DNA from 3 places in the Lysinibacillus sp. FSL R7-0073 genome. Region 3 is predicted to be linked to each of the others. Evidence: riboswitches for the same ligand, from Rfam matches in the RefSeq annotation. Region 3 holds a riboswitch; each other region holds the start of a gene.
What was found. A riboswitch is a leader RNA that binds a small molecule or an ion and turns the genes downstream of it on or off. The one in region 3 is predicted to bind S-adenosylmethionine.
Positions count from the first base shown of each region.

Region 1: it holds a riboswitch for S-adenosylmethionine, as region 3 does, so the genes downstream of both, metA (homoserine O-acetyltransferase MetA) here and metK (methionine adenosyltransferase) in region 3, are expected to answer to the same signal.
Region 2: it holds a riboswitch for S-adenosylmethionine, as region 3 does, so the genes downstream of both, MKY88_RS22470 (cyclase family protein) here and metK (methionine adenosyltransferase) in region 3, are expected to answer to the same signal.

Region 1 covers NZ_JBBPAS010000001.1:2,547,250-2,557,893, forward strand. Annotated here, with positions in the region: gene MKY88_RS12570 (spore germination protein) at 1-858, shown strand, start outside; gene MKY88_RS12575 (Ger(x)C family spore germination protein) at 886-2,085, shown strand; gene MKY88_RS12580 (hypothetical protein) at 2,090-2,323, shown strand; gene MKY88_RS12585 (GerAB/ArcD/ProY family transporter) at 2,357-3,970, shown strand; gene metA (homoserine O-acetyltransferase MetA) at 4,026-4,961, opposite strand; SAM riboswitch class I at 5,060-5,169, opposite strand; gene MKY88_RS12595 (nucleotide excision repair endonuclease) at 5,372-5,743, shown strand; gene MKY88_RS12600 (hypothetical protein) at 5,830-6,159, opposite strand; gene MKY88_RS12605 (TrmB family transcriptional regulator) at 6,181-6,963, opposite strand; gene MKY88_RS12610 (TSUP family transporter) at 7,090-7,860, shown strand; gene panF (sodium/pantothenate symporter) at 7,905-9,350, opposite strand; gene MKY88_RS12620 (YhdT family protein) at 9,350-9,613, opposite strand; gene MKY88_RS12625 (class I adenylate-forming enzyme family protein) at 9,935-10,644, opposite strand, start outside.
Region 2 covers NZ_JBBPAS010000001.1:4,470,354-4,480,997, forward strand. Annotated here, with positions in the region: gene MKY88_RS22460 (AraC family transcriptional regulator) at 1-447, shown strand, start outside; gene MKY88_RS22465 (hypothetical protein) at 610-1,011, shown strand; SAM riboswitch class I at 1,110-1,216, shown strand; gene MKY88_RS22470 (cyclase family protein) at 1,305-2,042, shown strand; gene MKY88_RS22475 (DedA family protein) at 2,071-2,667, opposite strand; gene MKY88_RS22480 (Cof-type HAD-IIB family hydrolase) at 2,756-3,529, opposite strand; gene MKY88_RS22485 (DUF2225 domain-containing protein) at 3,855-4,538, shown strand; gene MKY88_RS22490 (hypothetical protein) at 4,561-4,914, shown strand; gene MKY88_RS22495 (erythromycin esterase family protein) at 5,081-6,490, shown strand; gene MKY88_RS22500 (DUF4272 domain-containing protein) at 6,535-7,710, opposite strand; gene MKY88_RS22505 (SMI1/KNR4 family protein) at 7,740-9,017, opposite strand; gene MKY88_RS22510 (TetR/AcrR family transcriptional regulator) at 9,303-9,944, shown strand; gene MKY88_RS22515 (alpha/beta hydrolase family protein) at 10,062-10,644, shown strand, end outside.
Region 3 covers NZ_JBBPAS010000001.1:3,683,477-3,694,120, forward strand. Annotated here, with positions in the region: gene MKY88_RS18390 (alanine/glycine:cation symporter family protein) at 1-705, opposite strand, end outside; gene MKY88_RS18395 (alpha/beta hydrolase) at 832-1,638, opposite strand; gene MKY88_RS18400 (gamma carbonic anhydrase) at 1,772-2,284, shown strand; gene metK (methionine adenosyltransferase) at 2,455-3,651, opposite strand; SAM riboswitch class I at 3,935-4,053, opposite strand; gene pckA (phosphoenolpyruvate carboxykinase (ATP)) at 4,446-6,032, shown strand; gene MKY88_RS18415 (alpha/beta hydrolase) at 6,120-7,076, shown strand; gene MKY88_RS18420 (alpha/beta hydrolase family protein) at 7,157-7,933, opposite strand; gene MKY88_RS18425 (NUDIX domain-containing protein) at 7,917-8,384, opposite strand; gene MKY88_RS18430 (aminopeptidase) at 8,613-9,536, opposite strand; gene MKY88_RS18435 (IclR family transcriptional regulator) at 9,548-10,309, opposite strand; gene MKY88_RS18440 (M20 family metallopeptidase) at 10,444-10,644, opposite strand, start outside.

The sequences.
Region 1 (10,644 bases), 1.1 Mb from region 3:
AGTGGGTATATTGAGGATTTTATTCAAGATTCTAAAAATACCATGTTTCCAACCGTATACAATTCCGAACGTCCTGATGTTATTGCTGGCGAATTATTAGATGGCAAAATAGCGATTTTGGTAGATGGAACACCCTTTGTCTTAGTGGTGCCTGCATTATTTACTTCCTTTTTGCAATCAGCAGAAGACTATTACCAACATTGGATGATTAGTTCCCTCATTCGTATCTTACGTTTCTTTGGTATTAGTTTGGCATTGGTAGCACCATCTCTCTATGTTGCGATTACGACGTTTCATCAAGAAATGCTACCGACGGCCATGCTAATTAGTATTGCCTCACAACGAGAAGGCGTGCCCTTCCCTGCCGTAGTGGAAGCACTTATTATGGAGCTTGCCTTTGAGATACTACGAGAGGCAGGGCTTCGAATGCCGCGAACAATCGGTCCAGCGGTGTCCATCGTGGGTACGTTGGTAATTGGCCAGGCAGCGGTAGATGCCGGTGTTGTCTCGGCGGTTATGGTTATTATAGTGGCATTAACAGCCATTTGTAGTTTTTTATTCCCTGCTTATGGATTGTCGAATACGATTCGTGTACTGCGCTTTCCATTAATGATTTTAGCCGCTATGTTTGGCCTTTTTGGAGTTATGTTTGGCATTATTGTCATTATTCTTCATTTATGCAGCATTCGTTCATTTGGTGTACCGTATTTAAGCCCGTTCGCCCCATTCATTATCCAGGATCAAAAGGATGCTTTTTTATTGCTCCCTCGTAGACGCTTACTAACACGTCCACGTTTAGTGAATCAGAAAAATGTTGTTAGAGGGCATAAATATGTCCCAAGAACAGGCCGGAAATAAAACTACTGAACAAATGAGGAATGAAATATGGCAAAAGTAAAAGCAATTTGCTTACTATGCATCCTCACTTTACTGTTAAGTGGTTGCTGGAGTAAGCGTGAATTAAATGAATTAGCCATTGTTGTAGCGCTTGGTATAGACAAAGTAGATGATGAGTATGAGATTACCGTTCAAATAGTTGATCCTAGTGAGGTTTCCATGCGACAAGCTTCCACTCAGCGCTCCCCTGTTATCAGCTATCATTCGAGAGGGGAAACAATTTTTGAGGCCATCCGCAAAATGGCGACCCTTGCTGCACGGAAACCATATTTTGCCCATCTACAGGTAGTTGTCTTAGGTGAAGACCTCGCCAAAGAAGGGATTAGTGATTCATTGGATTTGATTGCACGAGATCATGAGTTTAGAAAAGATTTCGATGTTATTATGTCTCACGAGGCTACGGCTAAGGAAGTGTTAAATGTGCTCACACCTATTGAAAAAGTGCCTGCTAATAAAATCTTAAATTCCCTCAATGTTTCTGAAAAAGTTTGGGGCTCTACAATTGCTATTAATATAGACGAATTAGTCACAAGGCTCAGTGAAAAGGATAATGGAGCTTTGATTTCTGCGATTGAAATTCATGGGGACAAACGATTAGGTGCCGATCAAACAAACGTCCAACGTGTTAAAACACCTGTGCTGTTAAAATATGCAGGATTGGCCGTCTTTAAAGGAGATAAATACATTGGTTTACTTTCAGAGGGAGAAAGTAAAAGCATTAGTTTCCTCAGTGACAAAATACAAAGTACGATTGAAATTGTCACCTGTCCAAAACAAGGTACACTCTCGACTGAGATTACAAAATCCTCCACGACAGTAAAGGGGTCATTTAAAAATGGGAAACCACAAATTGATGTCCAAATAAATGTGGAACAAAATGTAGGAGAGGTCGAATGTGATATCAATCTGACAAAAAATAAAACGATGGATTATATCAATAAAAAAACTGCACAGGGTATCGATGAACGTATTGAAAAAACTTTAGAAAAAATTCAGCAGCAATACCAAGTGGATGTTTTAGGCTATGGTGATGCCCTCCATCGTGCAGATGCAAAACAGTGGAAAAAAATCAAAAATGATTGGCCAAGTATCTTTCCTGATCTTCCTGTCCATGTTCATGTAAAAGTGACGACACAAGGTTTAGGCACAATGCAAAATTCATTATTAAAAAAGCCAAAGGAGGAATAGTGGCATGTTACTAGCGGTAGCTGTTTTCATCATTTCGGTCATTATTGCATTACTAGTTATCCCAAAGCTCAAAAAACAAAAGGACACCAAGACCATCCTTGTTTTTTCTATTCTATTACTAATTGGGACAGCGCTTAATATGGGCATTGCCCTCAAATTAAATATCCCAAGCCCTTTAGATTTTATAACGTTCATTTTTACACCCATTAAGGATTTTATCGTTTCACTCACAAAATAGTAGACACATCGACATGTATTGGAGGATAGTTATATGGAAAAAGAAGTCATTAGTTCAAGACAATTTACAATCATTACGTGCCTCCTTTCTATCGGTACAGCCATTTTAATTATCCCTTCAACTATTGCAAGCTCCAGTATGCAAGATGCATGGATTGCTGCAAGTATTGGCGTTGTCCTTAGTTTACTAGTGGTGAAATTATTTTTGACGCTTGGCAACCAAACACCAACACTGAACTTTATTGAGGCAAATGAAAAAATTCTCGGGGGCTTTCTTGGAAAAATTACAGTGATTGGTTTTCTTTCTCTTACCCTATTTTCCGGAGGAGAACTATTATACTTTATTGGCATTTTTATGAAAACAGAGGTAATGCCGGAGACACCCACGCTGGCATTCGCCTTGTTGTTTAGCATTATTATTATGTATGCTGCCTATTTAGGGTTAGAGACCTTTGCTCGCTCAGCAGAAATTCTTTTCCCTATGTTTATCTTAATTTTTATTTTCTTTATTGTTTGTATTACTCCACAAATTAAGTTCGAAAATATACAACCGATTATGGAAGCATCCAAAACATCCATGTTCTATAGTATTTTTCGCTTTATGAGTGTCTTTTCTTTTTCGCTCGTTATGTTATTAATGATTTACCCTGCCAGTGTCAATGTCCAGCAATCCTCAAAGAAAGGATTTTACATAGGCACTATTCTCGGTGGATTTGTTTTAGTAACATTGATTACCCTTTCCATACTAGTATTAGGGGCAGCCAATACGGCTTACCGAACTTTTCCTAGCTATGCTTTAGCACAGAGAATCTCTATCGGCAACTTTTTACAGCGTATTGAAATCATCATGGCTTTTATGTGGATTGCCTCTATTTTTATTCGAACATTTATGTACTTTTATACGACGGTTGTGGGGATTGCACAAATTATGAAACTGAAGGATCATCGCCCACTTATCTTACCTATGGGTATCATTATGATCGGACTTTCGCAAATTCTTCACCCTGACATCGTCCATTCCGACAATTATAATAATGAAATTTGGCCCATTTATTCATTTGTTTTCACCATTTTATTACCTATCCTGCTACTCATTGTAGCCGTTATACGTAATCGGAAATCACAAGAGAATTCGGCTGAAATGGGTAATGCGGATTCTAATCAAGGGAATCAGGGTAAACCTGTTAATACAAATTCCAATCAAGATAATCAGGCGAAATCGGATAATATGGATTCCAATCAGGATAATCAGACGAAACCGGATAATTTAGATTCCAATCAGGATAATCAGACGAAACCGGATAATTTAGATTCCAATCAAGGCAATCAGGCGAAACCGGATAATATGGATTCCAATCAGGATAATCAGACGAAAGCTGTTAATACCGATTCCAATCAGGATAATCAGGCGAAAGCTGCGACTGTGGACTTCAATCAAGATAATCAGACTAACAATGCTAATACAGATAGCACTCAGGATGATCAGGAAAAAACAGATAATCCAGTTTCTACTCAAAACAATCAAGATAAATCTGCTACGACGAATTCCAACCAAGTGATTCAGTCTGAAGCTGGCAACGCTACATCCAAACAGGACGATCAGGCGACACCAGATAAAACGAGTTCTGACAAGAAAAATCTAGAATAACAAAGTCTAATTCCTTCAGCTGCTTAGAGAAGAAATTAGACTTTTCCATTGTTATTTAAATATGATATTCAATTTCGTCCACAAAATCCCATTCATATGGTGTCTCTTGGTATACGTAGTAGTTCAACCAGTTGGAGAACAATAAATGCGTATGGGCACGCCATGTATTCATCGGTGCCTTTGCCGGATCATCATTTGGGAAGTAGTTTACTGGAACGTCTATATGGATGCCTTTGGCAACATCGCGACTGTATTCATCGGCTAATGTTGTCGCATCATATTCTAAATGACCTGTAATCATAATGTTTTTATTATCTTTAGATTGCACGATAAATACACCCGCATCCTCTGAATAGGATAATAAGCGTAACTCTGGGTGATTGCGAACCTCGTCAATTGAGACAGATGTATAGCGAGAATGAGGGGCTGTAAATAAATCACTAAAGCCTCGTACTAAATCCACTGTTAAATCAGTAATCACATGAGAATAAACGCCGGAGCATTTGGCAGAAAGCTCGACCTTTCCAATCCCATAATGATGATATAACGCAGCCTGTGCCCCCCAACATATATGTAGCACAGATGTCACATTCTTTTTAGACCAATCCATAATTTCAGAAATTTCCTGCCAATAGTTAACCTCTTCAAACGGCATTTTTTCTACTGGTGCGCCAGTAATAATCATACCATCATAGCGTCGATGACGAATTTGGTTAAACGTTGTGTAGAATAATTGTAAATGAGATTTACTCACATTTTTAGATTCATGAGTAGCCGTGTTTAAAAAAGTAATATTCACCTGTAAGGGTGTATTTCCCAGTAATCGTAGTAATTGTAGCTCAGTTTTTTCTTTTTCGGGCATCAAATTTAAGATTAATATATTTAATGGACGTATTTGCTGTGTTCTCGCACGGTCCTCTTCCATTACGAAGATTTTTTCCTCACGTAAATGTTCTCCAGCAGGTAAATTTTTCGGAATATTAATTGGCATCTGGCGTTCCCCTCTCTTTTTTTGCTCCTTTTTCTAAAAATTAAAAAATCCTCCACATTCCATATGAGATAGAATGAGAAGGATTTTTTTCACGTTCACTCTTATCTCTCAAAGGAAAAACCTTTGCTGGAATTAGCACCTTTCTAACACTTGTTAGAGGTTGCTGAAGCGTCATCGGGCCAAATCCCTCTGCTTCTCTTGATAAGATTATTTAATTATCTTGAATTGTAACATGGACTAGTTAGAATATCAATAATTCATAGAATATTTTGTTATTCCTATGCATGTTCTCCATTCATTTGTTAAACACTAAGCTTGCTGTATATGGTTATTCCACATGAAATTTTATGGTAAACATGCCGCTATTATGTTACCATATATCTTTAGTAATAGAGAGGAACGTGAATACTTTGATTAATATTGAATTTCCAAAACCAGATGTAGTCATTCGCCAACGCGAACAAGATGTAAAACCAGGTGATGTCCCAATTACACCATACTTTGGTTTCATCGACTTCCACAAAATCACACGTGATAAAGGCGGCATTTTCTTATTCTATAATGAAAAGAATGAGCTATTGTTTGTCGGCAAAGCACGTAAAATTCGCCAACGCATTAAAAAACATTTTGAAGACAATGTATCTCCGATGAAAAACTATCGTGACGAGGTCTTCAAAATTGAAGTCTATGAAGTAGAAGATCCTATGGAACGTGAAATTTATGAAACGTATGCGATTAATACGTTCCGCTCCAAATACAATGTAGATAAAGTATTTTATTAATATCAATAAAAACCGAAATCTCTTTTTTAGAGATTTCGGTTTTTTATTACATCATGGTAATACGATCTATCGGCATGCTTTTTCCGTTAATATATAAGCTCCGGGCTTTTGTTGATAGCATAGACATACGGTTGAGCTTCTTTCTTTTGCTCGCTTCCTTCCTTGAAATGAATGACTAACCGATCTTCATTTGCTGCCGCGCTTGCTAGCACATTTCCTTTCGAAAACATGACAAGATAGTACGTCACGTTATCTTCATACAATAACTGAATTCTGTCTTTAGCTATAATATGTTGTTGGATATGGTCAGGAACGATTGTTAACTCCTGAATCTTAGGAGAAACCGGCAGCGGTGCAGAATCACATCCGCCAATTAAAAATAAACAAAATAATACTGGCAACATCCATTTTTTCAAGATGCTCCCCTTCCCTTATAGCTACTCTAAGAAAAATGCTTTACGTTCTTTAGCAATCCAGTCCTCAAGCTCTTTATCATCACGCTTCACTAGTCGATTGATAAGAACATCATGCCAAATATAATCCTCTAATAAATAAATATGCACTGGATCATTCGTTATAAAAGCTGTTTCCTGGTTCGACGGCGAGTGACCATAAATCATTTCTTGTCCATCAACCGATAAAATAAACCAATGAGGTGTAGAAGTCTTTCTCGTATAGTGAGTGGCTCTGTGCTGATCGATAGATGCCAGATGTTCTCCGACATATAAGGTAATGCCATGCACCTCCAAATGCTGTGATACCTCTTCGATATCCTCGCGTAAGGCATCGTACATATCCTCCCACATCGATAGGATAACTTTTGTCTCTGCTTTTTTTAATAAGGTTTGACAATAATTGAGGATCGTCTGCTTCCCTTTTAGCATTAACACTTTAGGTTCCGCTTCTTGTTCTTTCGTTTCTAATTTTTCTAATTGATCACTAATCGACGTAAAATTCGATTGCCAGCGCTGTTGAATTTGCTGCAAAAACATCTCGACAGGAATGGAAGAATACGTCGTTTGATCCGCCGTTTCCTCTTTCAAAACGAATCCCTTCTCAACAAGACCATTTAATATGTCATAGATTCTAGCTCTTGGAATTCCAGAGTTTTTGCTAACTTGGTAGGCACTGACATGACTATTTTGTACGAGCGCTGTATAGGCCTTTGCCTCATATTCTGTCAATCCCAGTTCTTTTAATTGGGCGATTAATTCATTCATATCATCCCTCCATATTTTTATTATAGGCTACTGTTGTGAACATTTGCCAATGAAAAAATTAGACTTTACAGCACCGAATAAATTAGTTACTATTTCAGTAGTAACTAATTAAGAAGAGGTGTAAACATGGTTTTCGATGTGGATGTACATATTTTAATACTATTAATTTCCTTTGGATTTCTGGCGGCATTTATAGATTCAGTAGTTGGAGGTGGCGGTTTAATTTCCTTACCAGCCTTATTGTTTGTTGGCTTAAATCCCGCCGCTGCTGTAGCAACCAATAAATTAGCAGGCGCGATGGGCTCACTCACTTCGTCCATTTCTTTTTACCGTTCTGGTCAGCTTGAAATTCGATCTGTCCTGAAATATTTCCCTCTCGCCTTCATTGGATCATTATGTGGGGCATGGACTGTTCATTTAATTAACCCAGCCCTATTAAAACCATTAATGCTTATCATGCTGGCAGCTGTTGGGATTTATACGATCTTTAAAAAGGATTGGGGTGCTGTTTCAACGGTAAAAAATCTATCTAAAACCCACTTATTTTTATTTATGATGCTATTATTTGCTATTGGGTTTTATGATGGGTTTCTTGGTCCTGGAACGGGCTCTTTTTTAATCTTTAGCTTCTTGCTTGTTGGCTTTGATTTTTTAAAAGCGGCAGGAAATGCGAAATTTTTAAATCTAGCAAGTAATGTGGCAGGTGTTTGTATGTTTGCATACTTAGGTCAAATCCATTATGTATATGGTTTAGTCATGGGGGTAGCTCAAATTGGAGGGGCTATGCTTGGCTCTCGTATGGCCATTCAAAAAGGAAGCGGCTTTGTCCGTACGCTTTTTATCATTGTGACGATGACGCTCCTTGCAAAAAATGCCTACGATTATATGATTCATTAAATAAAAACAACGCCACAGTCGAAAATCTGCGGCGTTGTTTGACATTATATGAGGAAGTGCTCGTCCTTAAATTTATGACTAGTAGCAAGACTTACGATTACAAAAATAATGAAGGAAGCTACAATAGGAATCGTAACGGTATGCATACCGAAAGCGGTCGGATAGAACCGGTCGATGAAAATATACAAAGACATACCTGAAATCATTGACGAAATGGCGCCATATTTGTTTGCTTTCCTCCAGTATAATCCGAGTACTACCGTCCAAATAAAGACTGCCTCAAGTCCACCAAATGCAAATAAATTTAACCACACTAATAAATCAGGTGGATGGAGTGCAAAGATGACAACTGCTAAGCCAATGACCGTTGTCACAATAAAACTGGCACGCTTAATTTCAGCATCACTTGCCTGTGGCTTCATGTAATTTAAATAGATGTCTTTGACAACTGTAGAGCTTACTAGCATGAGCAGTGCATTGACAGTAGACATGGTAGCGGCCATTGGTGCTGCTAAGACAATCCCTGCTAAAAAAGGCGGCAGTACCTTTAATGTTAATAGTGGCATGACTTTATCACCAATATCGATGCCAGGTAGGACAGGTCGTGCTAACACACCAATTAGATGCATCCCAAACATGATTGTCCCGATGGCAATCGTGCCAATAATAATCGCTAAGTGCATACTTTTAGAATCCTTATAACTCATCGCACGCACGGCGATTTGCGGAAGTCCGACCACTCCTACACCAATTAATATCCAAAATGTCGAAACATACAGAGGCGTTAAATCCCCTTCTGCTCCAAATGGAGATACGAAATTCGGATTTTCTGCGACCAGCGAGGTCATAATTTTATCGATGCCTCCACCTGCAATAATAGTTCCGATTAATAAAATTACAGTTCCTATAACCATGATTGAGCCCTGTACAGTATCCGTTAAAGCAACTGCTCGGAATCCACCAATAATGACATACACTAAAACCGAAATCGCAAATATAAACAGTGCCGCCGTGTAATGTAAGCCTGTTAAAGACTCAATTAATCGGGCTCCTCCTACCCACTGTGCCATCATCGCTGAAAATAAAAAGACAATAATACTAATAGCAGACAGAATGACAATGACATGGCTTTTGTAGCGTTCTCGTAAAAAGTCGATAAGCGTAATAGCTTGGTAACGACGAGCAATAATAGCAAATTTTTTCCCTAAAATCATCAGGACAAAATAGCCCGCAGGTAGCTGTGCCATTGCGAGTAGCACCCAGCCGAGCCCCTTCGTATAAGCTACTCCTGGTCCTCCGATAAAGCTACTCGCACTACCATATGTAGCTATCATTGTCATCGCTAGGATAAATCCACCCATTTCTCGACCACCAAGGAAGTACTCCTGTAGAAACGAGTTAGAAGAGCGGACATGTTTATTGGCCCAGAAACCAATTCCAAAAATAATAATTAGAAATAATAGCAATGGAAATACAACTTGCCAATGCATTAGCGCTCCTCCTCCTCATCTTCAAATGGAACCTCTTTAAAGAAGAGCTTCATAACAATCCAGATGAGCAGGATCATAAAGCCTGTCCCTGCGATACAGCTATAGAAAAACCAAGCAGGAAAACCCAAAACATACGAATAATTTGCGGGATCCCCTGCACCTAGTCCATAAGCAAAGCCAAACCAAATCGCAAAGTTGACAAGGACTAATCCAATTCCAATAAGCGCCTCTCGATGCGCAATTTTAAAGCGTTGATCTTTCACAAGACAATCCCCCTAACCTACTCTATTTTACTGATATGTTGGTCTGATGGGAAGAGATGTGAAAAAATAAGCCGTAACAAGAACTAAACAACGATAAATGGGGGTTCTTGCACGATTACCAGTCTAAAAAGCGCAAAAACCCTCGCCTATTACATTAGACGAAGGTTATTTGAAAAGGTAATTTTTATTGGATCTTTCCCCAAACATATAAGGTTTCAACGCTAAAGAATTGTGCATGTTGAATAAAAATAATAGGTTCTCCTTTTAATGAGGCTATCTTTGATGGATCTGTCGATTCCGATAATAGAAACATGAACGCTTTTATTCACATGGCGTAGCATCTACAAGCATATGCAAAGCTTTTTTATCAATTTTTCCGACGCTTGTTTTCGGTAATTCCTCTAAGAAAAGGATTTGTTTAGGAATCTTATACCGCCCTAGCTGTTGATGGCACAGATCGTGGAGTTCATCTAAAATGGTCGCCACTTGATTGTGACAGACAATGAAAGCAGTCACGACCTCTCCCCAATAGTTGTCTGCCACGCCAATTACGGCAACCTCCTGTACATCAGGATGCTGTAACATACACTGTTCGACTTCCTGAGGATAAACATTTTCACCACCAGAGATGATCATTTCTTTTCTACGTCCAACAATAAAGAAATCGCCATCCTCATCCATCATAGCTAAATCGCCCGTCTTTAACCAACCATCTTGCATGATATTGGCCGTTTCGTGCTTGTTATTCCAATAGAAACGAAACATATGCTTACCTTTTACCAATAGCTCCCCCACTTCATGAGGAGCACAATTGTGTCCAGTCGGTTTGATGATTTTAGCTTCAATGAACTGCATGCTTTTCCCAACGGCTCCTTTTTTGGCATAGGCATCCTCGCGAGCAATGAAAAAGTTATTAGGTCCTGCCTCCGTCAAGCCGTAGCCCTCTTTAAAAAATAACCCCTTCCTATAAAATGCATCGTAAATTGGATGAGGACATGGGGCACCACCTGATAAAAATACTTTCATCGAAG
Region 2 (10,644 bases), 790 kb from region 3:
ACGGAATATGAGGATAAGGTACAGAAGGCCCGACGAATTCTCGGTAAATCCGTTTACGGGCAAAGAGTGGCATTTCTTCGCATTTCAGCCATTGGCATTACGCTGTATGCCGGCCCTGAATGCGGTTATACAGGGCCAATCCTATACCGTGACTTAGGCTTAACGCCTCATCCATTAGTATGGAAAATACCGCTTAATCAGCGTAAAGCTCACCTGACATTAGATCAGCTGCTACAACTAGACGCTGATCATTTATTTATCACCTTCGACAAGCAGCACTCCTTTTATGAACATGAAGAGCGTACTATTTTAAAATCTTCTATGTGGAAAAACCTAAGTGCAGTTAAGACTAGCTGTGTTTATGAGGTCGACTTTTTAACGTGGATGAATTATGGAATCCTATCACATAGCAAAAAAATAGATGATGTATTAAATGTTCTTGGTTAAAGTACAAAAAGGAAGCACGCCATGGTTTCCTTTTTTGTTTGTTTAGCATGTCATTTAACATATTATATTTTACACTCCTGTACAGGAATATTTTTATCCAAACACCTAAAAAGATCATGCTACATAAGATAAGATATCAGCTTTTGGATAGGAGGAACTGAATTGTATTATAATCCTTATCCGTATTTTGTTCACCCCTACCATTACCCAATACCGTCGACAGCCCATCACCTTGCAGCTAGACCTTTTTCTCAACATTTAGCAATGCCGACCAGTAATAGTCCCTTTCCCCCTGTAGATACACAAAAACTAATATCTTCAGCTACGCGGATAAAGGCGATTATGCAGCAAGCGCAATTACTTACGGATAAAATTGATAGTTCTCAACAATTTGCGCATGATTTAAAAAATGCTGCACAACTTTCAAATAAAACAGAGGTCGAAAAATTGATTACATCCACAGGCATCACTACAAAATTCGAAACCAACTATACACCAGACAATTTTAGAATACAGCTCATGGATAGTGGTTGCTGTAGAGTAACGTTAATTTTGAATTGGTAAATAAAATTTTTAACCCTGTAATCCTATCAAAGTTGTAAACTATAAAAATATATGCTAAAGTATTCGTAATATTATTTCTGAAAATTCTTATATTCTATTTCTTATCAAGAGAGACGGAGGGATCGGCCCGATGAAGTCTCAGCAACCAGCTCAATCAGTATGGTGCTAATTCCTTCTGGCAAAATCTAAGCCTGAAAGATGAGAAGACGAACTACCCATGTTTGATTCCGGGAGTCCTCTTCTATAGAGGACTCTTTTTTATTTACCATTACTTTTAGAAAGCAGGAAATTAAATGTCTAACGAACTTTTACAAGCATTGCACTTACTAAAATCAAAACAATGGGTCGATTTGACACATACCTTCGGCCCACATTCACCTCATTTTTTCATGTTTGAAGATGCTAAATTTGAAACATTATTCTCTCATGATGATGGGTTTTTCGCACAGCAGTTTACTTTCCCCGGACAATATGGAACACACATTGACCCACCTATTCACTTTGTAAGAGATACTCGTTTTCTAGATGAACTAGAGCTTAAGGAGCTCGTTCTCCCGCTTATCGTTATTAATAAATCACAAGAGGCTACTAGTAATCATGACTTTACACTCAGTGTACAAGATATTCTAGAATTCGAGGCACAATATGGACAAATAGAAGAAGGTACTTTTGTGGCACTGCGAACAGATTGGAGTAAGCGTTGGCCCGATAAAGAAGCCTTCAGTAATAAAGATGTGGATGGCCATAATCATATTCCGGGTTGGGGCTTGGAGGCATTACAATTTTTATTTAAGGAACGTAAAGTAAGTGCAATCGGTCACGAAACTTTTGATACCGATTCTGCTACTGATTTCCGTCAAAGCGGCAAATTGGATGGAGAATATTTTGTCCTTGATCAAGACACTTATCAAATTGAGCTTATGACTAATTTGGACAAGCTTCCTCCAAAAGGGGCTATTATTTTTAATATTGTACCTAAGCCTGAAAAAGCATCTGGATTCCCCGTACGATCATTTGCCATTTTGCCATAACAAAAAGTCGGTATGAATCATACCGACTTTACTTTTGTACGTTTCTTTTTTTTAATAGATAATAAACCATTAACATGACAAGGACAAACAATAAGATGACATAAATACTGTAATGGGACAAATAGTAGCCAACGAAACGCCACTTCTCCCCCAATACTTTTCCTAATGTTATAAATGTGAAAGTCCATATAAATGCTCCTGTATAAGCAAAGAAAGCGAATTTCTTATATGGATAATTATTAATAGCCGCAATGTAGGCTGTCAGATGGCGTACACCTGGAATAAAATAGCCAACGATTAATAAAAAAGGGCCCACTTTCTTAAACATTTTTTTAGTAAAATCAATTTTTTGCTCAGTTATATGAATCTTTGGCCCATATTTCTGCAAGAGCGGTAAACCAAATCGGCGGCCGATATAGTAGCTTAAAGTAATACCTCCCATTGCGCCAATCAGAGCGCTTACTAACGCTGGGATATGTTCAAGACTTTCTCGATAAACACTATAGCCTACATATGTTAAAAATACTTCATCAGGAAGTGGCAACCCAACAATGCCTCCAATTAGGATCACAATGATGCCAAAATACCCGTAATGTTCAATTAGAGATTGCACATGCTGTGCCATTATCCAACCACCTAACACATTGTTCTATACATTCATAACTATCATCCAAAGAGTTTCTCAAGCATCCAATTTACTACCTTATATATCGTTAAATAATGTGTAGCTGACGTAAAGCAAAATCTATGCCACCTTCAATGGATTTCTTTGTAACAAAATCTGCAACATTTTTTAGAGCTTGGCTACCATTTCCCATGGCAACCCCGAGGCCAACCTGCTCTAGCATATCTATATCATTCTCTCCATCTCCAAAAGCAATTGCATCCTTAGAATTAATCTCAAAATAATCTAGTACAGCCTTTACAGCTATCGATTTGGACACATCATGCTGTAAGACATTCACAATATAAGGATGCCATCGTTGCTGTAATATATTCGAAAATTGACAAGCTAATCTTTTTCCAGCCTGTTCATCCGCATAGAGACACATAAGAAAAACCTCTTCATCGATAATGCTGTCATTTTTAACGGGAAAATCATGTAAAGACAATGTCTCTTGCATCGCGCTTAAGGCTAATGGATTTTGTATAGCATTCATCGTAAGTTGTTCGGTAAAAAATGTTAAGGAATGCTGTTGTTGCTGTGCAAAAGCTTGAACATTTTGAACAATGCCCTTATCAATCGGAATTTTATGTATGACAACATCCTTGTGCTTTACATATGCTCCATTTGCTGTAATAAAGGTTTCAATCCCCAAACTTTTCAGCTCATCACACATGGATAACGGCCTTCCTGTCGCAGCCACTAGATGAATCCCTTTATCCTGTAGTTGGTGAATGGCCTGCCTTGTACTTTCTTCCACAGCGCCATTCTCATAATTGATCAGAGTACCGTCCACATCAAAAAATACTATTTTATATGTCATTTCCTCCACCCTTTCACACCAAACTTTTGAACTATACAATTCGAATTGTCTATAAAATAAATTGTATATAATTCGACAAAATCCACTCGAACTATATAACTTACTTTAAGTACACCGATAAATACTATTACATGCTTATTTCTAATGATATTTAACTAAAAATGTAAGAATTATTTTTATTTTAATAATTCTAAAGGAGTATACCAAAGAACACAGAATTGTTAAAATGATAGATAATGAATTAAATACATTGAACGATTATCGATTGCGTATAAATAGAACAAAAGAAATAATAATTCTAGAGCATGCAAAGGAGTTGATTCTTATGGCATTTAACATCTACTACTATGAAAGTAGCGTAGATTGTAAATTTTGCAAAAAGCATTTTACAACGTATAAAGTACGCCCAAATCGATATAAAATTATCGAGGAACAAACAGATTTCATGCCCGTCTATGATGGCCTAAACCCTTTGCTGTATGAAGTTGCTGTGTGCCCACATTGTGGGTTTGCTTTCCATAAATCCATGACGCGGACATACGGACCTTTCATGCAGCTCATAGATGAACTATACATTAAAGAGCTACAGAAACCTATGAATATCTGTCAGGAACGTACAATCGATGATGCCATTATAAGCTTTAAGCTGGCCTACCTAGTATCTCGCGCATCAATGGAAGAATCGCTTTTGATGGCTAATTTTGCTTTAAAAATTGCCTGGTTATATCGTTTAAAAAAGGACGAAGAATCTGAAAAACGCTACCTTTTTGCCGCTAGAGATTTTTACAGTAAATCATTTGCATCTAACCAGGAAGGTGGAGAGCGAATTCAATTTTTACATGCCGAGCTAAGCCTCCGACTTGGTGATATGACAGAAGCTAAAAAAGGATTTTCAAGATTAATTGCCGATAAGAATGTCTCGCCAAAATATCGAAAGCAAGCACGTAATCGTTGGGAAAATTATAAATATGATGAACAACCTATAACCGTTAATGAAAGCATGAATTGATGTGACGAAGAGAGGATTAGTTATGTTGCTATTTCAAAAAAAGATAGATGTGAGAGAAGAGGATATTTTTTCAGAGCTACATCATTTTTTATTAAGAAAAAATAATCGTTATTTAACAAACGAAGAGGTTGTGACTTTGACAGGTGTATCATCTGAGCTACTGTATAAATGGGTCAAAGCTGGAAAGTTAAAAAATTCAATTTTCCCTAATTTGGGTGCACCTTGTGAAAGATGTGGACAAATAACACAAGCAAAACTTTGTGTGAGCTGCTCCTCCTCCATTATTGGTACCCTAAAACAAGAGGAAAAGGATCGTGCGTGGTTCAACCAGATTCAACGTAACCATGTTAGAGCTAGTACGTATCATTATAAATAGCTACTGAGCATCTCCGTTTGTACTTCTTCCCTTACCCTTACAAATGGAGATGCTTTCTTTTTTTACAACCATTCCAAATTTAAACAAAATTTAAACAAACTCCCCCTATGCTTTAAACTTTGCCCCCTATACTAAATATCAACATAAAGAAAAGGGCTGATTTTTAATGAAGATATATAGGAAACGTAAAGTTATTATAAGTATGGCACTAACAAGTTTAATAGCATTCAGTGGCATAACTAGTGCCTTAGCGGCTGTCCCTGCAATAAAAGAACAGGAAAACTATGGCATGGTGCAACAGGCTAGGACTTCTAATGAGACATTACAGGATTGGAAGAAATGGGCGAACGATCATGCGTATAGCCTGTCTTCCATCCAACCTGAAGCAATTAGTGCGCAGAAAATCCCATCTAGTAAATTTGAGGATTTAGAAATGCTAAAACCCTTATTACACGATAAACGCATTGTCTTTTTAGGAGAAAGCTCTCATGGTGTCGCACAATTTAATCTAGCTAAAACACGTTTAATACAATTTTTGCATCAGGAAATGGGCTACAATGTTCTAGCCTTTGAAAGTGGTCTGGGCGATGTCATGAATGCCCAAGGAAAAATCGATAAACAAGCTGCTCTACAAACAATGAAGGATGCTATTTTTGGAGTATGGTGGACAAAAGAAACGTTACCTCTATTTGAATACGCAAAAACAAGTCAAGCTACAGAAAAACCTCTTGTTCTTGCAGGCTTTGATATTCAACAGCAAGGAGCATTTACGAATGGGGATTGGTTGCAAAATCCTCAATTGGCTCAGCAATTCAGTGATTCCGAGAAGCAACTCACAGAGTGGAGCTCTAGCAAAGATCTAAAAGGCTACCAGAAAGAAAAAACAGCTATTATCAACGTGTATAAACAAGTAAAATCTCAAGTTCAGATGAAAGAAAAAGAGCTTCAAAAGGCTTATCCGAATGAACTTCAAATAGTAAAACTGATGGAGCGCACTTTAGCAGACCGTATCCGTTTGGCAGACGAATATGTAGAGCTAACAATTCAGTCCAATATCGAAATGGAGCAAAATATATATGAATCATTTTTAAAAACAATGGAGTGGCGCGATCAGGCGATGATGGAGAACTTACTTTGGTTAGCTGAAGAAGTTTATCCAACAGAAAAGTTTATCGTTTGGGCGCATAATGACCATGTTCGTAAGGCACAATCGGACGTAATGGGCTCCCCATATCCAGTTAAATTAATGGGTGAACGTTTACCAGATATCTACAAAAAATATAGCTATGTATTAGGTCTATATATGACAAGCGGAGAAACTGCCAATAATATGGGTGAGACGATGGCCGTTTTACCACCTATAAAAGGATCTATCGAAGATATTGTATCTTCAGCCAACAAACCTTACACATTCATTGATTTACGTAGTCGTCAAAATGAACGTGGTAATTCATGGATGTTTGAACCTCGCTTATCCTATAGCTGGGGAGTTATACAAGAAAGCCTTGTTCCACGTGATCAATATGATGGTATTCTTTTAATTGATAAGGTGAATAAACCAACATATGTAAAATAACTTTTATAATATAGCAAACTAGTATCCTAGTTTGCTATTACTTTCTAAGTATCCATTGATATCGTTTCCCACTCTTCGTTTTGATGACCGATCAACCAGAATAAGGCTCTACGTCTTTCCATAACAATACTTTCATTCATTCCAACAGGAGCCGGTCGTTCTTGTATACGACTATCTACGCACGCCCAGTGTAATCTGAATATCTTGTCGGCTTCATCCATTATTTCTTTCTGACTACGCATCATAATTTGAAGATAAAATTGCTCAAACGTTTCGCAGTTAGAAATAACTTGAATAGCGTACTCACAATCACATACTTCATCAGGAAAATCAAGCTCTTTAACAAATCCCAGTACCCAAATCAGTATCCAATAAGCTTCATATTGCCATGAAATATTAATGGCTTCTTGTGCATTTGGTTGTTGATCATATAAAAAGGCCCTTTCATTGTCCGTTAGATTTGCCTCCACTTCATATTTATGCAACATATTGATGAAGAAATCTCTTGATTCTTCAACATTTTCTCCTTGTGCCACATCACAAGCAAATTGAATAACAATTAGTAAAGCTACAGCTCTCCTAGCAATATCCTCTTTGGCTTTAAGCTGACAAGCTCCAATTGGCGGAAGTTGCGGGAGTGAATCTGTGTATGGAATACCGTTTTCTTTTAAATACGCTATCGTTTTATTCTTTCTTTGATGACCTTCTTCCGATGTCGCCTCTTGTCCCCTCACCTTCTGTGTACAAGCATAAGGCCTAAAGTTGGATGGCCCTGATTGCCCATCAGGATAAACAATGACTGCACCTTCTTTGTCTAACAAGGTACCATTTGGTAAAAATCCAATTCCTCCAATGGTTAATAGCAGGCTCAAACATAACTGCATTTGTTCATCCTTTATTTCTTTTTCACATTCGATCGCAATTACTGTATTTAACACAGAAATTTGCGTTAAAACTAATTCTTTTAAATGGTTATCTTCAAATGGAATACTGTTGTAATAGCTCATCATTCCAGGGATATTATTCACAAAGTATTCTGAGTTTGTATCTTCAGACATCACCCTAACCATCAATTTATATTTGTTAAATAATGCTTTGGATTTTATAAGATAGTTATCTTCATTTTTTTCAATAGCAAAACCTTTACTAAAAACATCGAAAATCTTACATTCGATTTCTTTTGTATTATTCATAGAAGCGAATATAGTGAAATTGTTCAATTATTTCTCCCCCTTACAATTATTAGATTTCACCAAAGTTCAATGCCCTCTAGAGCTTGGCTAAAAAATTGTTTATGTTTTCGTAGTACTTCATTGTCCTTCCAAAACGTAAGCAATGACAGCCATTTCTCCATATCCACTGAAGTTGTCGGTTTAATTCCTTGCTGCAACATTTGGCATACGGCTCGTATTGCTATTTGACGCTCTACTTCCCTACCATTCAACCACTCAAATAAAGTTTCTGCACTCGGCTGTGATTCTACTAAAAGCGTATCCCACCCCTCTATCGGAAAAGAAACATAACGTTTCATCCATGCTATTGTTCTTGGGTTATGAAAATCACGTAGTCGATGTAAAGCTGTATAAGATTCAATTCTCCTTTTTTCAATATCTTGAAGAACAAGTGATAACCCCACTTCTTCTGGTAGACAGTAGGCGGTTAAATAATCTCTAATACTATTAGGCAAATCATTTTGGTCTTCCCAAAGTGTCATCACCCAATGACGTGCCTCTGTTGCACAAACCTCTACTAGCACTTTGCACCATACTTCTTTATCTGCTAAACGCCGTGATTGTTCAATTTGATTTTGAAGTGCGGCAAACACTTCCCCAGTATTTAACCGTGTAAATGCTTCTCGAACCCTAGTATCCCCCATACCATGCATCGATACATATATGAGTAAAGTATCCAGTTGATACATAACGTTCTCCCACGTTGAAGTTAAATATTGTTCAAACCACTTTAGCCAGATTTGAGAAGTGGTCAAACTTAAATCTAGTCCACCTTCACTACAAAACTGTAGATACAGTCCACAATCTGCCCCTATGCATCCTAAAGTTGTAGCTCTCTCTACATAATCTTTAAAATTCAAGGCAAGAAGGTCATACTCCCCCCCCTCATGACTCCAATACCAAACGGAACCATCCTCAATCTTAATAAGAAGCGCATCACCATTGCCAGCCGTATGAAATTGTAGGTATGGTTGTTCTTTTGCATTATCACTGTCTCCGCCAAAATCAGGGAATTCGAGTTCTTCCAAGCTCCAGCCAAAATCACCTAAAGGTGTGTCTTCCAGCTCAATAGGAAGTAGTGCCTCGTCAGGTAAAGACCAATATACTCCCACTTGTCGAGAACAATGAAGTAATACATCACGGAACTCAGAAGGAATCGGAACGCCGAGCCGCATCTCTACCATTGATAGTTCATGCACAGTAGCCATAGGCTTTATCTCCAGTGGATGAGTCCAAGCACCTTGCTGTTCAAGCTGTTTTAATAATTGCGTCCATCGATCAACCCATATTTGCATATCTATTCCTCCATGCTTAGAAAAATATATCGGATAATGCTCTACTTTTTTCTCTACTAATGTATCGTCAGGAAGTCATTTATGTATTAGAGTTTGGTTTTACTTTGCCTAAAAACACTCGGATTTTACTTCTATTTAAATTCAAAATATATGATAAATTACTTACTTTACTAGTTCTTTTCTAGTTTTCTTCAGCAATTCTCATAAATCGTATCATGTTGACAATTTGGAAGAGTGCGCCTATTATTATAAATACATTCGAATGTATCTATAAGGAGATATTTTATGGCCAGAAATAAATATCCAGAAGTTACGAGAAAAAGAATCATTGAATCAGCTGTTAAATTATTTACTTTAAATGGTTGGGATAATGTAACGATTCAAGAAATTGTCGATGATGTAGGGGATATTACTAGAGGAGCATTTTATCATCATTTTAAAACGCGTGCTGATGTTATTGATGCCATCACAAAGGAAATGCTAACAGCAAATAATTATTTTAATGACATCTCAGATTTGGAAAACTTAAATGCTTTAGAGCGTTTAAGACAAGGCATTTCTTTCTCAATTTCTCAAAGCGGAAAGGAAGAAAACTTATCCTCGATTCATTTAAAAATGAATTCTGCCGAGTTTGTTTATAGCCGCATCACAGAAGGAATTCAGGTTGTTGCACCAGGAATTCAAAAAATTATTGATGAGGGTAATCAAGACGGCTCACTGCAAGTTGCTTTCCCGAAGCAAGCAGCTGAAACTTTTACAATGCTTTTTGACATTTGGATGAATCCTGAAATATTTCGTGTAAGCCGAGCCGAATTTATTCATAAAATTGAACATATAAGTTTGATGTTCAAAGGAATTGGCATACCACTTATGAATGATGAATTGAAAGATGTTTTTTTAGCATTATTTGATAAAGTGCAGGAATAATAAACTACTATATGTAGTTTATTATTTTAATCTTATACATACATTCGTATGTATATATACTTAAAAATATTATTAATTAATTTCATACATTCGTATGTATGAAAAAGGAGATAAATGATGAAAACCTTAGAAGTACTATTTACACTTATTTTAATACTATCGAGTATCTCACTAACTTTTAGACAACGTGGGGTAACTACAATAAATCTTATTATGATAGCTACCAATTATGTTTTGTTAATAGGAACAATTATGACAATTGGTGCTAACTGGCGCATGATCCCTGCTTATTTTGTTTTGATGTTATTAACATTACAAGTTTTTGTGAAGCCAAAAAGTACAATTGTTTCAAAAAAATTAAGGATGAAAATAATTAAAACTTCAGGTATTGTTGTGGCCACTATTACAATGTTCACATTACCAACGTTATTTCCAATCATGTCTTTTCCTGAACCAACAGGAAAATACACAGTAGGAACACAGACATTTCACCTGACCGATAAGAATCGCAAAGAATTTGTTGTACCTAATCATCAGGTGAATCGCGAACTGATGATTCAAGTTTATTATCCTGCTGAAAAAGAGACAGGACAACCTTCACCCTACTTTAAAGATATAGATGCGTTAACACAACAGTTAGCAGCGACACAGGGTTTTCCCAATATCGCAACAACGCATTTAGGACTGACGAAAACCCATT
Region 3 (10,644 bases):
AATTAAAGCGAAGACAGACGGTACCTCTGAAATATTCATAGCGATTATAATAATAGCCATAATAATATAGGCTATTGCCATGAACGGTACAATTACCTGTGCAGCGTTGGCAATCGATTTAACGCCTCCAATAATGATAGCACCAAGTAAAACAACAATAATTAGTCCTGTAATCCAAGTTTCAATACCGAAAGCGTTTACAACAGCTCCCGCAATGGCATTAGATTGCACACCAGGCATAAGTATTAACATAGCAATCAAAGCAGCTACAGCGAAAATCACTGCAAACCATTTTTGACCCATCCCTTTTTCTATGTAATAGGCCGGTCCACCACGATATTCAGTATCTTTCTCTTCTTTATAAATTTGCGCTAATGTTGACTCTACATATGCGGTAGCCGCACCAATAAAAGCAATTGCCCACATCCAAAAGACAGCACCAGGTCCACCCATCCCAATAGCTGTTGCAGTACCGGCAATATTCCCTGTACCTACACGACCTGATAGTGCGATAGACATTGCTTGGAAGGAGGAAATCCCCTTTTCTGATTTCTCCCCTTTAAACATTAATACAAACATATCTTTAATAAGCCTTACTTGCAGGAATCTTGTAATGATTGAGAAAAAAAGCCCAATCAACAAGATACCATAAATAAACCAAGGTCCCCATAATATGTCATTCAATTTACCAACAACTACATCCATCTTACCCCTCCAATTTGAATTACCTTACTTTAAGTCACTATATTATTACACTTTTCAGAAAATTACAACATTATATTCAAGTAACAATAATTAAGTAAGTATCCTATTATTTGGAAGTTTTCGAAACTATTTTATTATATATCCAATCCGTCTAAGAGCATTATTGATAAAATCTCGAATATACATAAAAATCTCTTCACGCTCTACTTCATGAAATAAATTATGATAACAATTTGCCCATTCTTTAAATTGAAACTCCGTTAGCTCTTGTTCATGAAGCCAATTGCGCATTTGTCGAGTTTCCGTAATTTTATCTTTTTCAGCTGTCATAATTAACATAGGCATATTAGGAAATTCATGCTTAGGTAGCATAACTAAATTTTTCATCATCTGTTGAAGCTCACGATACCATTTGACTGAAACAACAGACATAAATGGTATATCATCCTTCATTTCCTCTCTACCCTCAACACTGCGCGTTAATGTCTCAAATGTCAGGTCATGAGTCAATTTAACATTTGCTGTTAATGCACTCAAACTCGTTAAAGCATTTGATAATTTACCTGGTAAAAGCTTCAAATGCAGCCAGGGTGATGTCAAAATAATACCTGCACACTCATACTTTTTCTTTTGCATGGTATGAAGAACTAAAGTAGCACCTAGTCCATGCCCTATTACAAAGGTTGGTAAATTATATGAAAAGGCATTCTCAATGAGATTTCTTGTATATTTATTGTACAATTTGAAGTCCTCATCATGGACACGCGCAAATCTTGCATTGATGCCATGATTCGGTAGATCCCCCATGACTATGTGGAAGCCTTCCATTCTTAATTTTTCTATAAGCCATGCATACCAACGGTGGTTTTCATAAGCACCATGAAGAATAGCAATCACAGCCTTTGCTTGTCCATCAGCTTCCCATTTCCACATTCACATAGTCCTCCTAAAAAATAATTACACTTTGATTATATCGAAATAACAGCACATTTTAATTTTATATTTCCTTAAAGTTGTGTATTTGATACGATAATACTATATCTACAGAAAGAAAGAGGCGATTCTCATGATTTATCCATTTAAAGATAAAACACCAAAGATCGATCCATCTGTTTTTATTGCCGATTATGCAACTGTTACTGGAGACGTAACAATTGGAGCTGAAACAACTATTTGGTTTAATACCGTGATCCGCGGTGATGTTTCCCCAACAATTATTGGTAAACGGGTAAGTATCCAAGATCTTTGCTGCTTACATCAAAGTCCTAGGTTTCCACTCATTATTGAAGATGAGGTAACAGTAGGCCACCAAGTAACTTTACATAGCTGTACCATTCGAAAAAATGCCTTAATCGGTATGGGCTCCATTATTTTAGACGGAGCAGAGATTGGAGAGGGTGCATTTATTGGAGCCGGAAGTCTCGTGCCTCCTGGTAAAGTCATACCTCCAAATAGCTTAGCATTAGGTCGTCCAGCGAAAGTTGTCCGAGAATTAAACGCTGAGGATAAAGAGGATATGGAACGTATCGTACGTGAATACGCAGAAAAAGGTCAGTATTATAAATCTCTACAAAAATAAAAGCTTATAAAGAAATTGATCCATTATAAAAAATCCCCGCTTTCCATGACAATTTTCAAGGAATAAAGGCGAGGCATTTTTGCAAAAAAACAAAAGGGGCAGAAAAGCCCCTTTTGTTCATAATACATTAGAATAATTTTCTAACGACTTCAGCACTTTAGCACAATAGTTTACAGACGTGCTTTTACGCGTAATGCGTCAGCTTTATCAGTTTGTTCCCATGGTACATTTAAATCTGTACGACCAAAGTGACCATAGGCTGCAGTTTGTTTATAAATTGGACGACGAAGATCAAGCATTTTAATAATACCTGCTGGGCGTAAATCAAATAGCTCACGAACCCATTCTACGATTTCGCTTTCCTTCACTTTTCCTGTACCAAATGTATCAACAGCAATGGAAACAGGCTGTGCCACACCAATTGCATAAGCCAGTTGTACTTCAGCGCGTTCTGCTAAACCAGCTGCTACAATATTTTTAGCTACATAACGTGCCGCATAGGCAGCTGAACGGTCAACTTTTGTTGCATCCTTACCTGAGAATGCACCGCCACCGTGTCGTGCATAGCCACCGTATGTATCAACAATTATCTTACGGCCCGTTAAACCAGCATCTCCTTTTGGCCCACCAATGACGAAACGGCCAGTCGGATTGATAAAGTATTTTGTGTTTGTATCTAATAATTCGCTTGGCACCACAGGAGCAATCACAAGTTGTTTTAGATCAGCCTGAATTTGTTCAAGTGTTGCTTCTTCATCATGCTGTGTTGAAATAACAATTGTATCGACACGTACAGGTACGTTATTGTCATCGTACTCAATTGTTACTTGTGTTTTACCATCGGGGCGTAAATAAGCTAGCTCACCAGATTTACGAACTTCAGTTAAACGACGTGCTAACTTATGAGCTAAGCTAATTGGTAATGGCATTAGCTCAGGTGTTTCATTACATGCATAGCCAAACATTAAGCCTTGGTCCCCTGCACCAATTGCTTCAATATCTGCATCTGTCATAGAACCCTCACGAGCCTCTAAAGCTTGGTCAACACCTTGAGCAATATCTGGAGATTGCTCACCAATTGCTACAAGTACCGCTAAGTTTTCAGCATCAAAGCCATATTTTCCACGTGTATATCCGATTTCTGCAACAGTATCACGTACAATACCTTTGATATCTACATAAGTAGAAGTAGTAATTTCTCCTGCTACTAATACTAATCCTGTTGTTACAGTTGTCTCACACGCTACACGTGCATTTGGATCTTCTGCTAAAATAGCATCTAAAATGGCATCCGAAATCTGGTCACAAATTTTATCTGGATGCCCTTCTGTTACACTTTCTGATGTAAACAGTCGACGTTTTGTCATTTAGTTTTCCTCCTATTACTCTTACAAAAAGTATTTGAATACGGTACTCATTACCCATGTCAAGTCCGCTCCTAAGGATTGAACTCTCAAGCCGCTGTTGTTGTCATTTCACTTTACGTGAAAAAATAACTGCTACTTTTAACACGAGGATTTCGAAAGATCCGTCATTATAATAAGGAAAGAACTACATATACTTACCTTTACATTGATTTTTAACAATAAAAAAATCCTTTACTCACGTTACTATACATGAGGAAAGGAATAATGACTTCGTTACCTTTCACTCTTATCGTTCAAGGGATTTTCCCTTGCATCAGGTTGGCACCAACGCATGTCGTGAAATAATTCATGCAGGTTGCCGGGTTTCACAGGGCCTGACCCTCCACCAGCTCGGGATAAGAGTATCCGTTCAATTTTCATGTTACTGAAAAGGTAGAACGTTGTCAAATATTTTCTTATGTATTACTGTATAGTAAGGAAGGAACAAATAATCGCCATAAAAATTTTCATTCTTGGGTGATGATGTAAACAGAAGAAAATTAATCCCTACAACATACCTAGCATCTTGTGGTAACATATGTGTGGCTCAAATTTTAGACAATTTACTGTAGCATTGAATGTTTTCTACTCGAAAAACATTATTTTTTGTCAGTTTATTGAAAAGTAATAAAAACTCTAAAATAATTTCTTAATTAGTATAGATTATTTAACCAATTGTGTTATACTATTTTTGAAATTAAGAAAAAATCCCTCTAAATCAAGGGAATACTATAAAAAAGGATGGTATTTAATCGATGAATTCAGTAGAAATTGCAAACGAACTGAAGGAATTATTAAGCGGCGGTAACATTAACGTTCAACTTTCAGTACCACAATTAGCAGAAAAAGCTACTTCTCGTGGTGAGGCAATGTTAACAGTAGATGGCGCAGTTCGTGCAGAAACTGGCAAATACACTGGTCGTTCACCTAAAGATAAATATACAGTAGAAGAAGAAAGCACAAAAGATCAAATTGACTGGGGTAAAGTCAATCAACCAATTTCCTCTGAAGTGTTCGATAACCTGTATGTAAAAGTAATAAAATATTTAAAAGAACAAGATGAATTATTTGTATTCAAAGGCTTTGCTGGTGCTGACAAAGATTCACAATTAAGCATCCAAGTTATTAATGAATACGCTTGGCACAACCTTTTCGCTCATCAATTATTTATCCGTCCAACTAAAGACGAATTAGCTTCGCATGTTGCAGACTTCACTGTCATCTCAGCTCCTAACTTTAAAGCAGATCCTGCGGTTGACGGTACTGCTTCTGAAACATTCATCATTGTATCACTTGAAAAGAAAATTATCTTAATTGGTGGTACTGAATATGCTGGTGAAATGAAAAAATCTATTTTCGGTATTATGAACTACTTATTACCACAACAAGGTATCCTTTCTATGCACTGTTCAGCAAACGTTGGTGAAGCTGGCGACGTAGCATTATTCTTCGGTCTATCTGGTACTGGTAAAACAACATTATCCGCTGATCCAGACCGTAAGCTTATCGGTGACGATGAACACGGCTGGTCTAATAATGGTGTATTCAATATTGAAGGTGGTTGCTATGCAAAAACGATCAACCTTTCTGCTGAAAAAGAACCAGAAATCTACAATGCAATCCGCTTCGGCTCTGTTTTAGAAAACGTAGCTGTTGATCCAGAAACTCGTATTTGTGATTATGATGATGGTTCATTAACAGAAAATACACGTGTAGCTTATCCGATTCAATACATCGAAAACATTGTTGATCCATCTGTAGCAGGTCATCCAAAAACAATCATCTTCCTAACAGCTGATGCGTTTGGCGTATTACCTCCTATCAGTAAATTAACAAAAGAGCAAGCTATGTATCACTTCTTAAGTGGTTTCACTTCAAAACTTGCTGGAACTGAACGTGGTGTAACAGAGCCAGAACCAGTATTCTCTACTTGCTTCGGTTCTCCATTCCTTCCACTTCCTGCAACAGTTTATGCAGAAATGTTAGGTCAAAAAATTGACGAACATGGCGCACAAGTATTCCTAGTGAACACTGGTTGGACTGGTGGCGAATATGGTACTGGTAGCCGTATGAAACTTTCTTATACACGTACAATGGTACGCGCAGCTATCGATGGTAAATTAACAAATGTTGAAACGACACAAGATGCTGTGTTTGGTTTACACATCCCAACAGCCGTTGAAGGTGTACCTTCACAAGTGTTAAATCCTCGTGAAGCATGGGCAGATAAAGCTGCATACGATGCAAAAGCTGCTGAACTTGCAGGCTTATTTAATGAAAACTTTAAGAAATTTGCAAACGTTTCTGAAGCCATCACTACACTTGGTGGCCCATTAAAATAACGACTAGAACAAGAAAAGGGAACGATATGATTCGTTCTCTTTTTCTTTCCCATAAAACATAAATGAAGCTAATTTAGGGAGATACATATGAAAAGAAAATACAAATTACTAGTAACAATCATTACTATATTATTGGCATTATTTATTGGTGCTGGTTTTTTTGCAGGCAACTACTTTTATAATCTGGCATTAAATCCGGATACTGATAAGACAGCTGTTCTAGATGCCCCCCATAATTTAATCGATAGCAATTCAAATGAAGCTAAAGAGAAAGAGGAACGTGAGCAATGGTTTAACAAGCATTATGAGGAGAAGTCAATTCAATCCTTTGATTCTCTTAATCTGCATGCATACGCTATCCAAAACAGCCAGCCCACGGACAAATGGGCAATTATCTTCCATGGCTATTCAAGTGATGGTACACAAATGACTAAGTATGCTAAACAATTTTACGATATGGGCTATCATGTGCTCATTCCTGATGCAAGAGGACATGGTCAGAGTGAAGGTGATTATATCGGCATGGGATGGCATGATCGTTTTGATGTTGTTTCGTGGATTGACAACATTGTAAACGTGAATGAAGATGCTGATATCGTGCTATTTGGGGTTTCGATGGGAGGCGCCACTGTGATGATGGCTTCAGGCGAGGATTTGCCCTCACATGTAAAGGCAATCATTGAGGATTGCGGTTATTCTTCCGTATGGGATGAATTTTCCTATCAATTACAAGCAATCTTTCACTTGCCTTCATTCCCAATTATGCAATTCTCTTCAGTCGTGACTAAACTAAAAGCAGGCTATACTCTAGGAGAAGCTAGTGCTGTTGATCAAGTAGCAAAATCGAAAACCCCCATGCTGTTTATTCATGGAGACAACGATACTTTTGTCCCTTCGACCATGTTGAATGACGTATATGAGGCAGCAAATGGTCCGAAGCAAAAATTACTTGTTGAAGGTGCTGGTCATGGCGAGGCGGAAAGCGTAGCTGGCGAGCTCTATTGGGAAACGATTCAACATTTCTTGGAAACTTATATGAAATAATAAAGTGCCCCTTCCTTTAGAATACCTATTCATCTCCGGATGATAGCTATTTAAGGAAGGGGCTTTAATTTTTTCATTTTCTAGTGCTGCTTCATCCATTCACAAAGAGCACGTACGGTTTCACGATTTTTAGCTGGCGGGTATTGATGTGCATAATGAAGGTCAAACCATGTTTCGTATGTTTTATTTGCATCCTCTAAGAAAAATGCCAATTGTCTAGCATGCTCTATATCCACATTCTCATCCTGATAGCCATGAATAATTAACACTGGAGCTGTTATATGCTCTACTTCGAACAAAGGTGTACGAGCATCATAGGCCTCCGGTAAACGGTTTGGTGTTCCTCCGATAACGCGTTTCATCATCCGTCGCATATCAGTACGTTCCCAGTAAGTGGCCGTTGCATCAGAAACCCCAGCCCATGTAACAACAGAAGTAATATCCCTTCGTAAAATTGCTGTCCACAGAGCCATGATACCACCACGCGAAAAGCCAAAAACATGTATATTATCATTGCAAAATTGCTTCAGTACATCGACAGCATAAACAGCATCATAACGGTCTGCCCCTGCAAATTCATCTTTACCTTCACCACCTCTATTCCCACGATAATATGGTGCAAAGACGATAAAGCCTTGAGCGGCAAATTGGGCAATACGTGAGGGTCTTACCATACCTATGCTTTGCATACCCCCTCTTAAATATAAAAAGCCATCATATGTACCCTCAATCTTCGGCTCTGCTAAAAGTCCTTTTATTCGCAAGCCCTGTGACATATAAGTGATTTCTGTTAACCGTATTGCTGGATTGGGTGAAGGATAGGCACGCTTTTCAACGATATCACCATTTTTTGTCACGTCGTTTCAACTCCTCCAGCATTCTCTTCATTCCCTCATCCTTCATATGAAAGCTCAAGTTTGGATGTTGGGTAAATTTCTCATCAGATAACCACAGCATACCGGATGTTTCTAAATCAAATTCAACGTCCTCCTGCCCAGCAAATTGGGCAGTAAAAACCGCTTTACAAAATAATATGTCATCATGAACCGCATATTCTGCAAACCATTGAAGATTTTTCACACGAACACCAGTTTCTTCAAATACTTCCCTTATGGCTGCATCCTCTAGCGTTTCGCCTTTCTCCAATTTGCCTCCTGGCACCTCGACACCACGTCGTTTATGAATAGTACATAGCCACTTATTTTGATGCTTTAAAAAAACAAGGACATGTTTGGGTTCTACGGTAAACTCCCCTCTCGTAAAACTCAAATCTACGCGCAGGCCATGTAAATCTGTAAATGTTAACATATCTTCAACCTCACGTTCTTTCATGCTGAATAACAGAAGTCATTTTTCATTGCCTTCACTTACAGGCATCGGTGAATTCCTAATTTCTGTTTTGTTGGGATTGCATTTCCACTCCAGTTCCCTCTATCTTACCTAAGTTAACTATAGAGTAATCATACAGAAACAAGCAACTTTAAATATAGTTCAAGCAAACAAAAAAGCGCGCTTCAAATGAAGACACGCTTTTCATTAAATTACTCGTTCACCATCGAAATAAACAATCGGATTTTTCACAACACAATCAATATGGACATCCGCTGCATTCGCTCCACCGAATGGCACATTGCTACCGAATGCGATATGGATTGTCCCATAGACCTTCTCATCCTCCAGTACATTACCACATAACACGGCACTTTTATTAGCTCCAATACCGAACTCTGCAATGAGCCGACCATTCTCTTCGCCAAGTAACTCCAGCAATCGAGGACCATCCGGACCAATTGCTTCTACCAATCGTCCGTTTGAAATTTTCAATAATAATGGTTCCTTTAAGACACCAATATTAGCAATAGAACCATCCACTAAAATTTCACCATTTGCCGATGTTTCTATTGGCGCAATATAGGATTCACCCGAGGGAATATTACCATGCTCCCCTGCTTGGCGAATAACGCCAGTTGAACGAATACCTAAACGGTTTTCTACACTAAAAGTTAGCTCATGACCATCTTTAACAATTCGAATTCCTGCGGCCATATCAAGAAGCTGGACATATTTTTCTACCATTTCCTCAATCTCTTGCGCATCTGCATGAAGCGCACCTTTTTCAAGCATCTCTAATGTAATACCTGGCATTGTCGCTACACGACCACCTTTTTCACAGGCATTTTTACGGGCTGCTGTATGTGTCAAAGAGTGAGAGGTCAAACAAAGTGAGACATCAGCATTTGCCATAAGCGATGAAACTGCATGAATAGGCTCCTGCCCTGATTTTTCCAATAACGGCATAACCAGAAGCATTGTATTAGCCGTAATTGTTAGCCCAGCATCATAAAAGATTGTCGCTAAGTCTTGCTTTTGAACATCTGTCAAAATTAAAAGCGTTTCTGACGATTGAACATTTAAATTATTTTTTAATACCCTCAGTGCAATATCATGTAAATGCTGCATAGTAGTACTCCTTAATTAAAATTTAAATGATATCTACGAATGATTCCTTCTATTTCATTCCTAGCCTCCGTTAAAGGCCCTAAAAATTCTGGTACTCGTTGTTCAGTAAAACGATAGATGGGGCCAGAAACAGTGATAGAGGCTACGACCTTTTCATCACTATTAAATATAGGCATAGCAAGTGCCAATACATCGACGGAATATTCACTGTTACTGAGCGCATAGCCACAGCTACGAATTTTTTCAAGCTCTAACCGTATGTCATTTGCATTCGTCATTGTATTGGTCGTATAAGCAGTTAGCGGTTCATCAATAACCTTAGAAATTTGGTCATCACTTAGGAAAGCAAGCATAGAACGATAGGAAGCACCTACATAAAGCGGGGATCTACTTCCTCTTGAAACAGTAAACTTCACCTTATTCACAGGCTCCGCTTTTAGTAAAGTTAACGCTTCCAATCCATTCAAAACTGTAAATATGGCGGTTTCACCAGTAACATCCTTTAAGTTATCAAGAACAGGCATACATAGCTGATCTATGTTTAATGAATCATACATATTCATACCAATTTCCCATAATGCAATACCCAAGGAGTACTTTTTTGTTAAAGGATCCTTTGTAATAAACCCATTATTCTCAAATGTTTCAAGAATGCGATATAAATTTGTATGATTCATGTTCATCGCCATCGCTAACTCTCGACCACCCCATACAGGCTTTTCCTTTGTAAACATTTTTAAAACCGCAATTGATAAATTTAACGTCTTTAGCATATCTCTCATCCTTTTGATCTATTTATCTGTACAAACGGCTGCAAATCCCTCGCTTAAGGGGGAGTTAATTGAAAGATATAACAGCCGTAAGCACCTGATATCACTTTATCAAAAGTAAGAGAGAAGCTAATCTCTTACTTTTGATATAGGAAATCAATAGCAGCAGTAATATATACTTTTGCACAGCGTACGATATCCTCAACACGCACTTTTTCATTATACCCGTGAATACTTGGTAAATAGGCTGGCCCATATTGTAAAACCGGAATATCATACTGTCTGAAGTGTCGAGCATCACTGCTTGCCCATTGCATAACACCATAAGCTTCTAATCC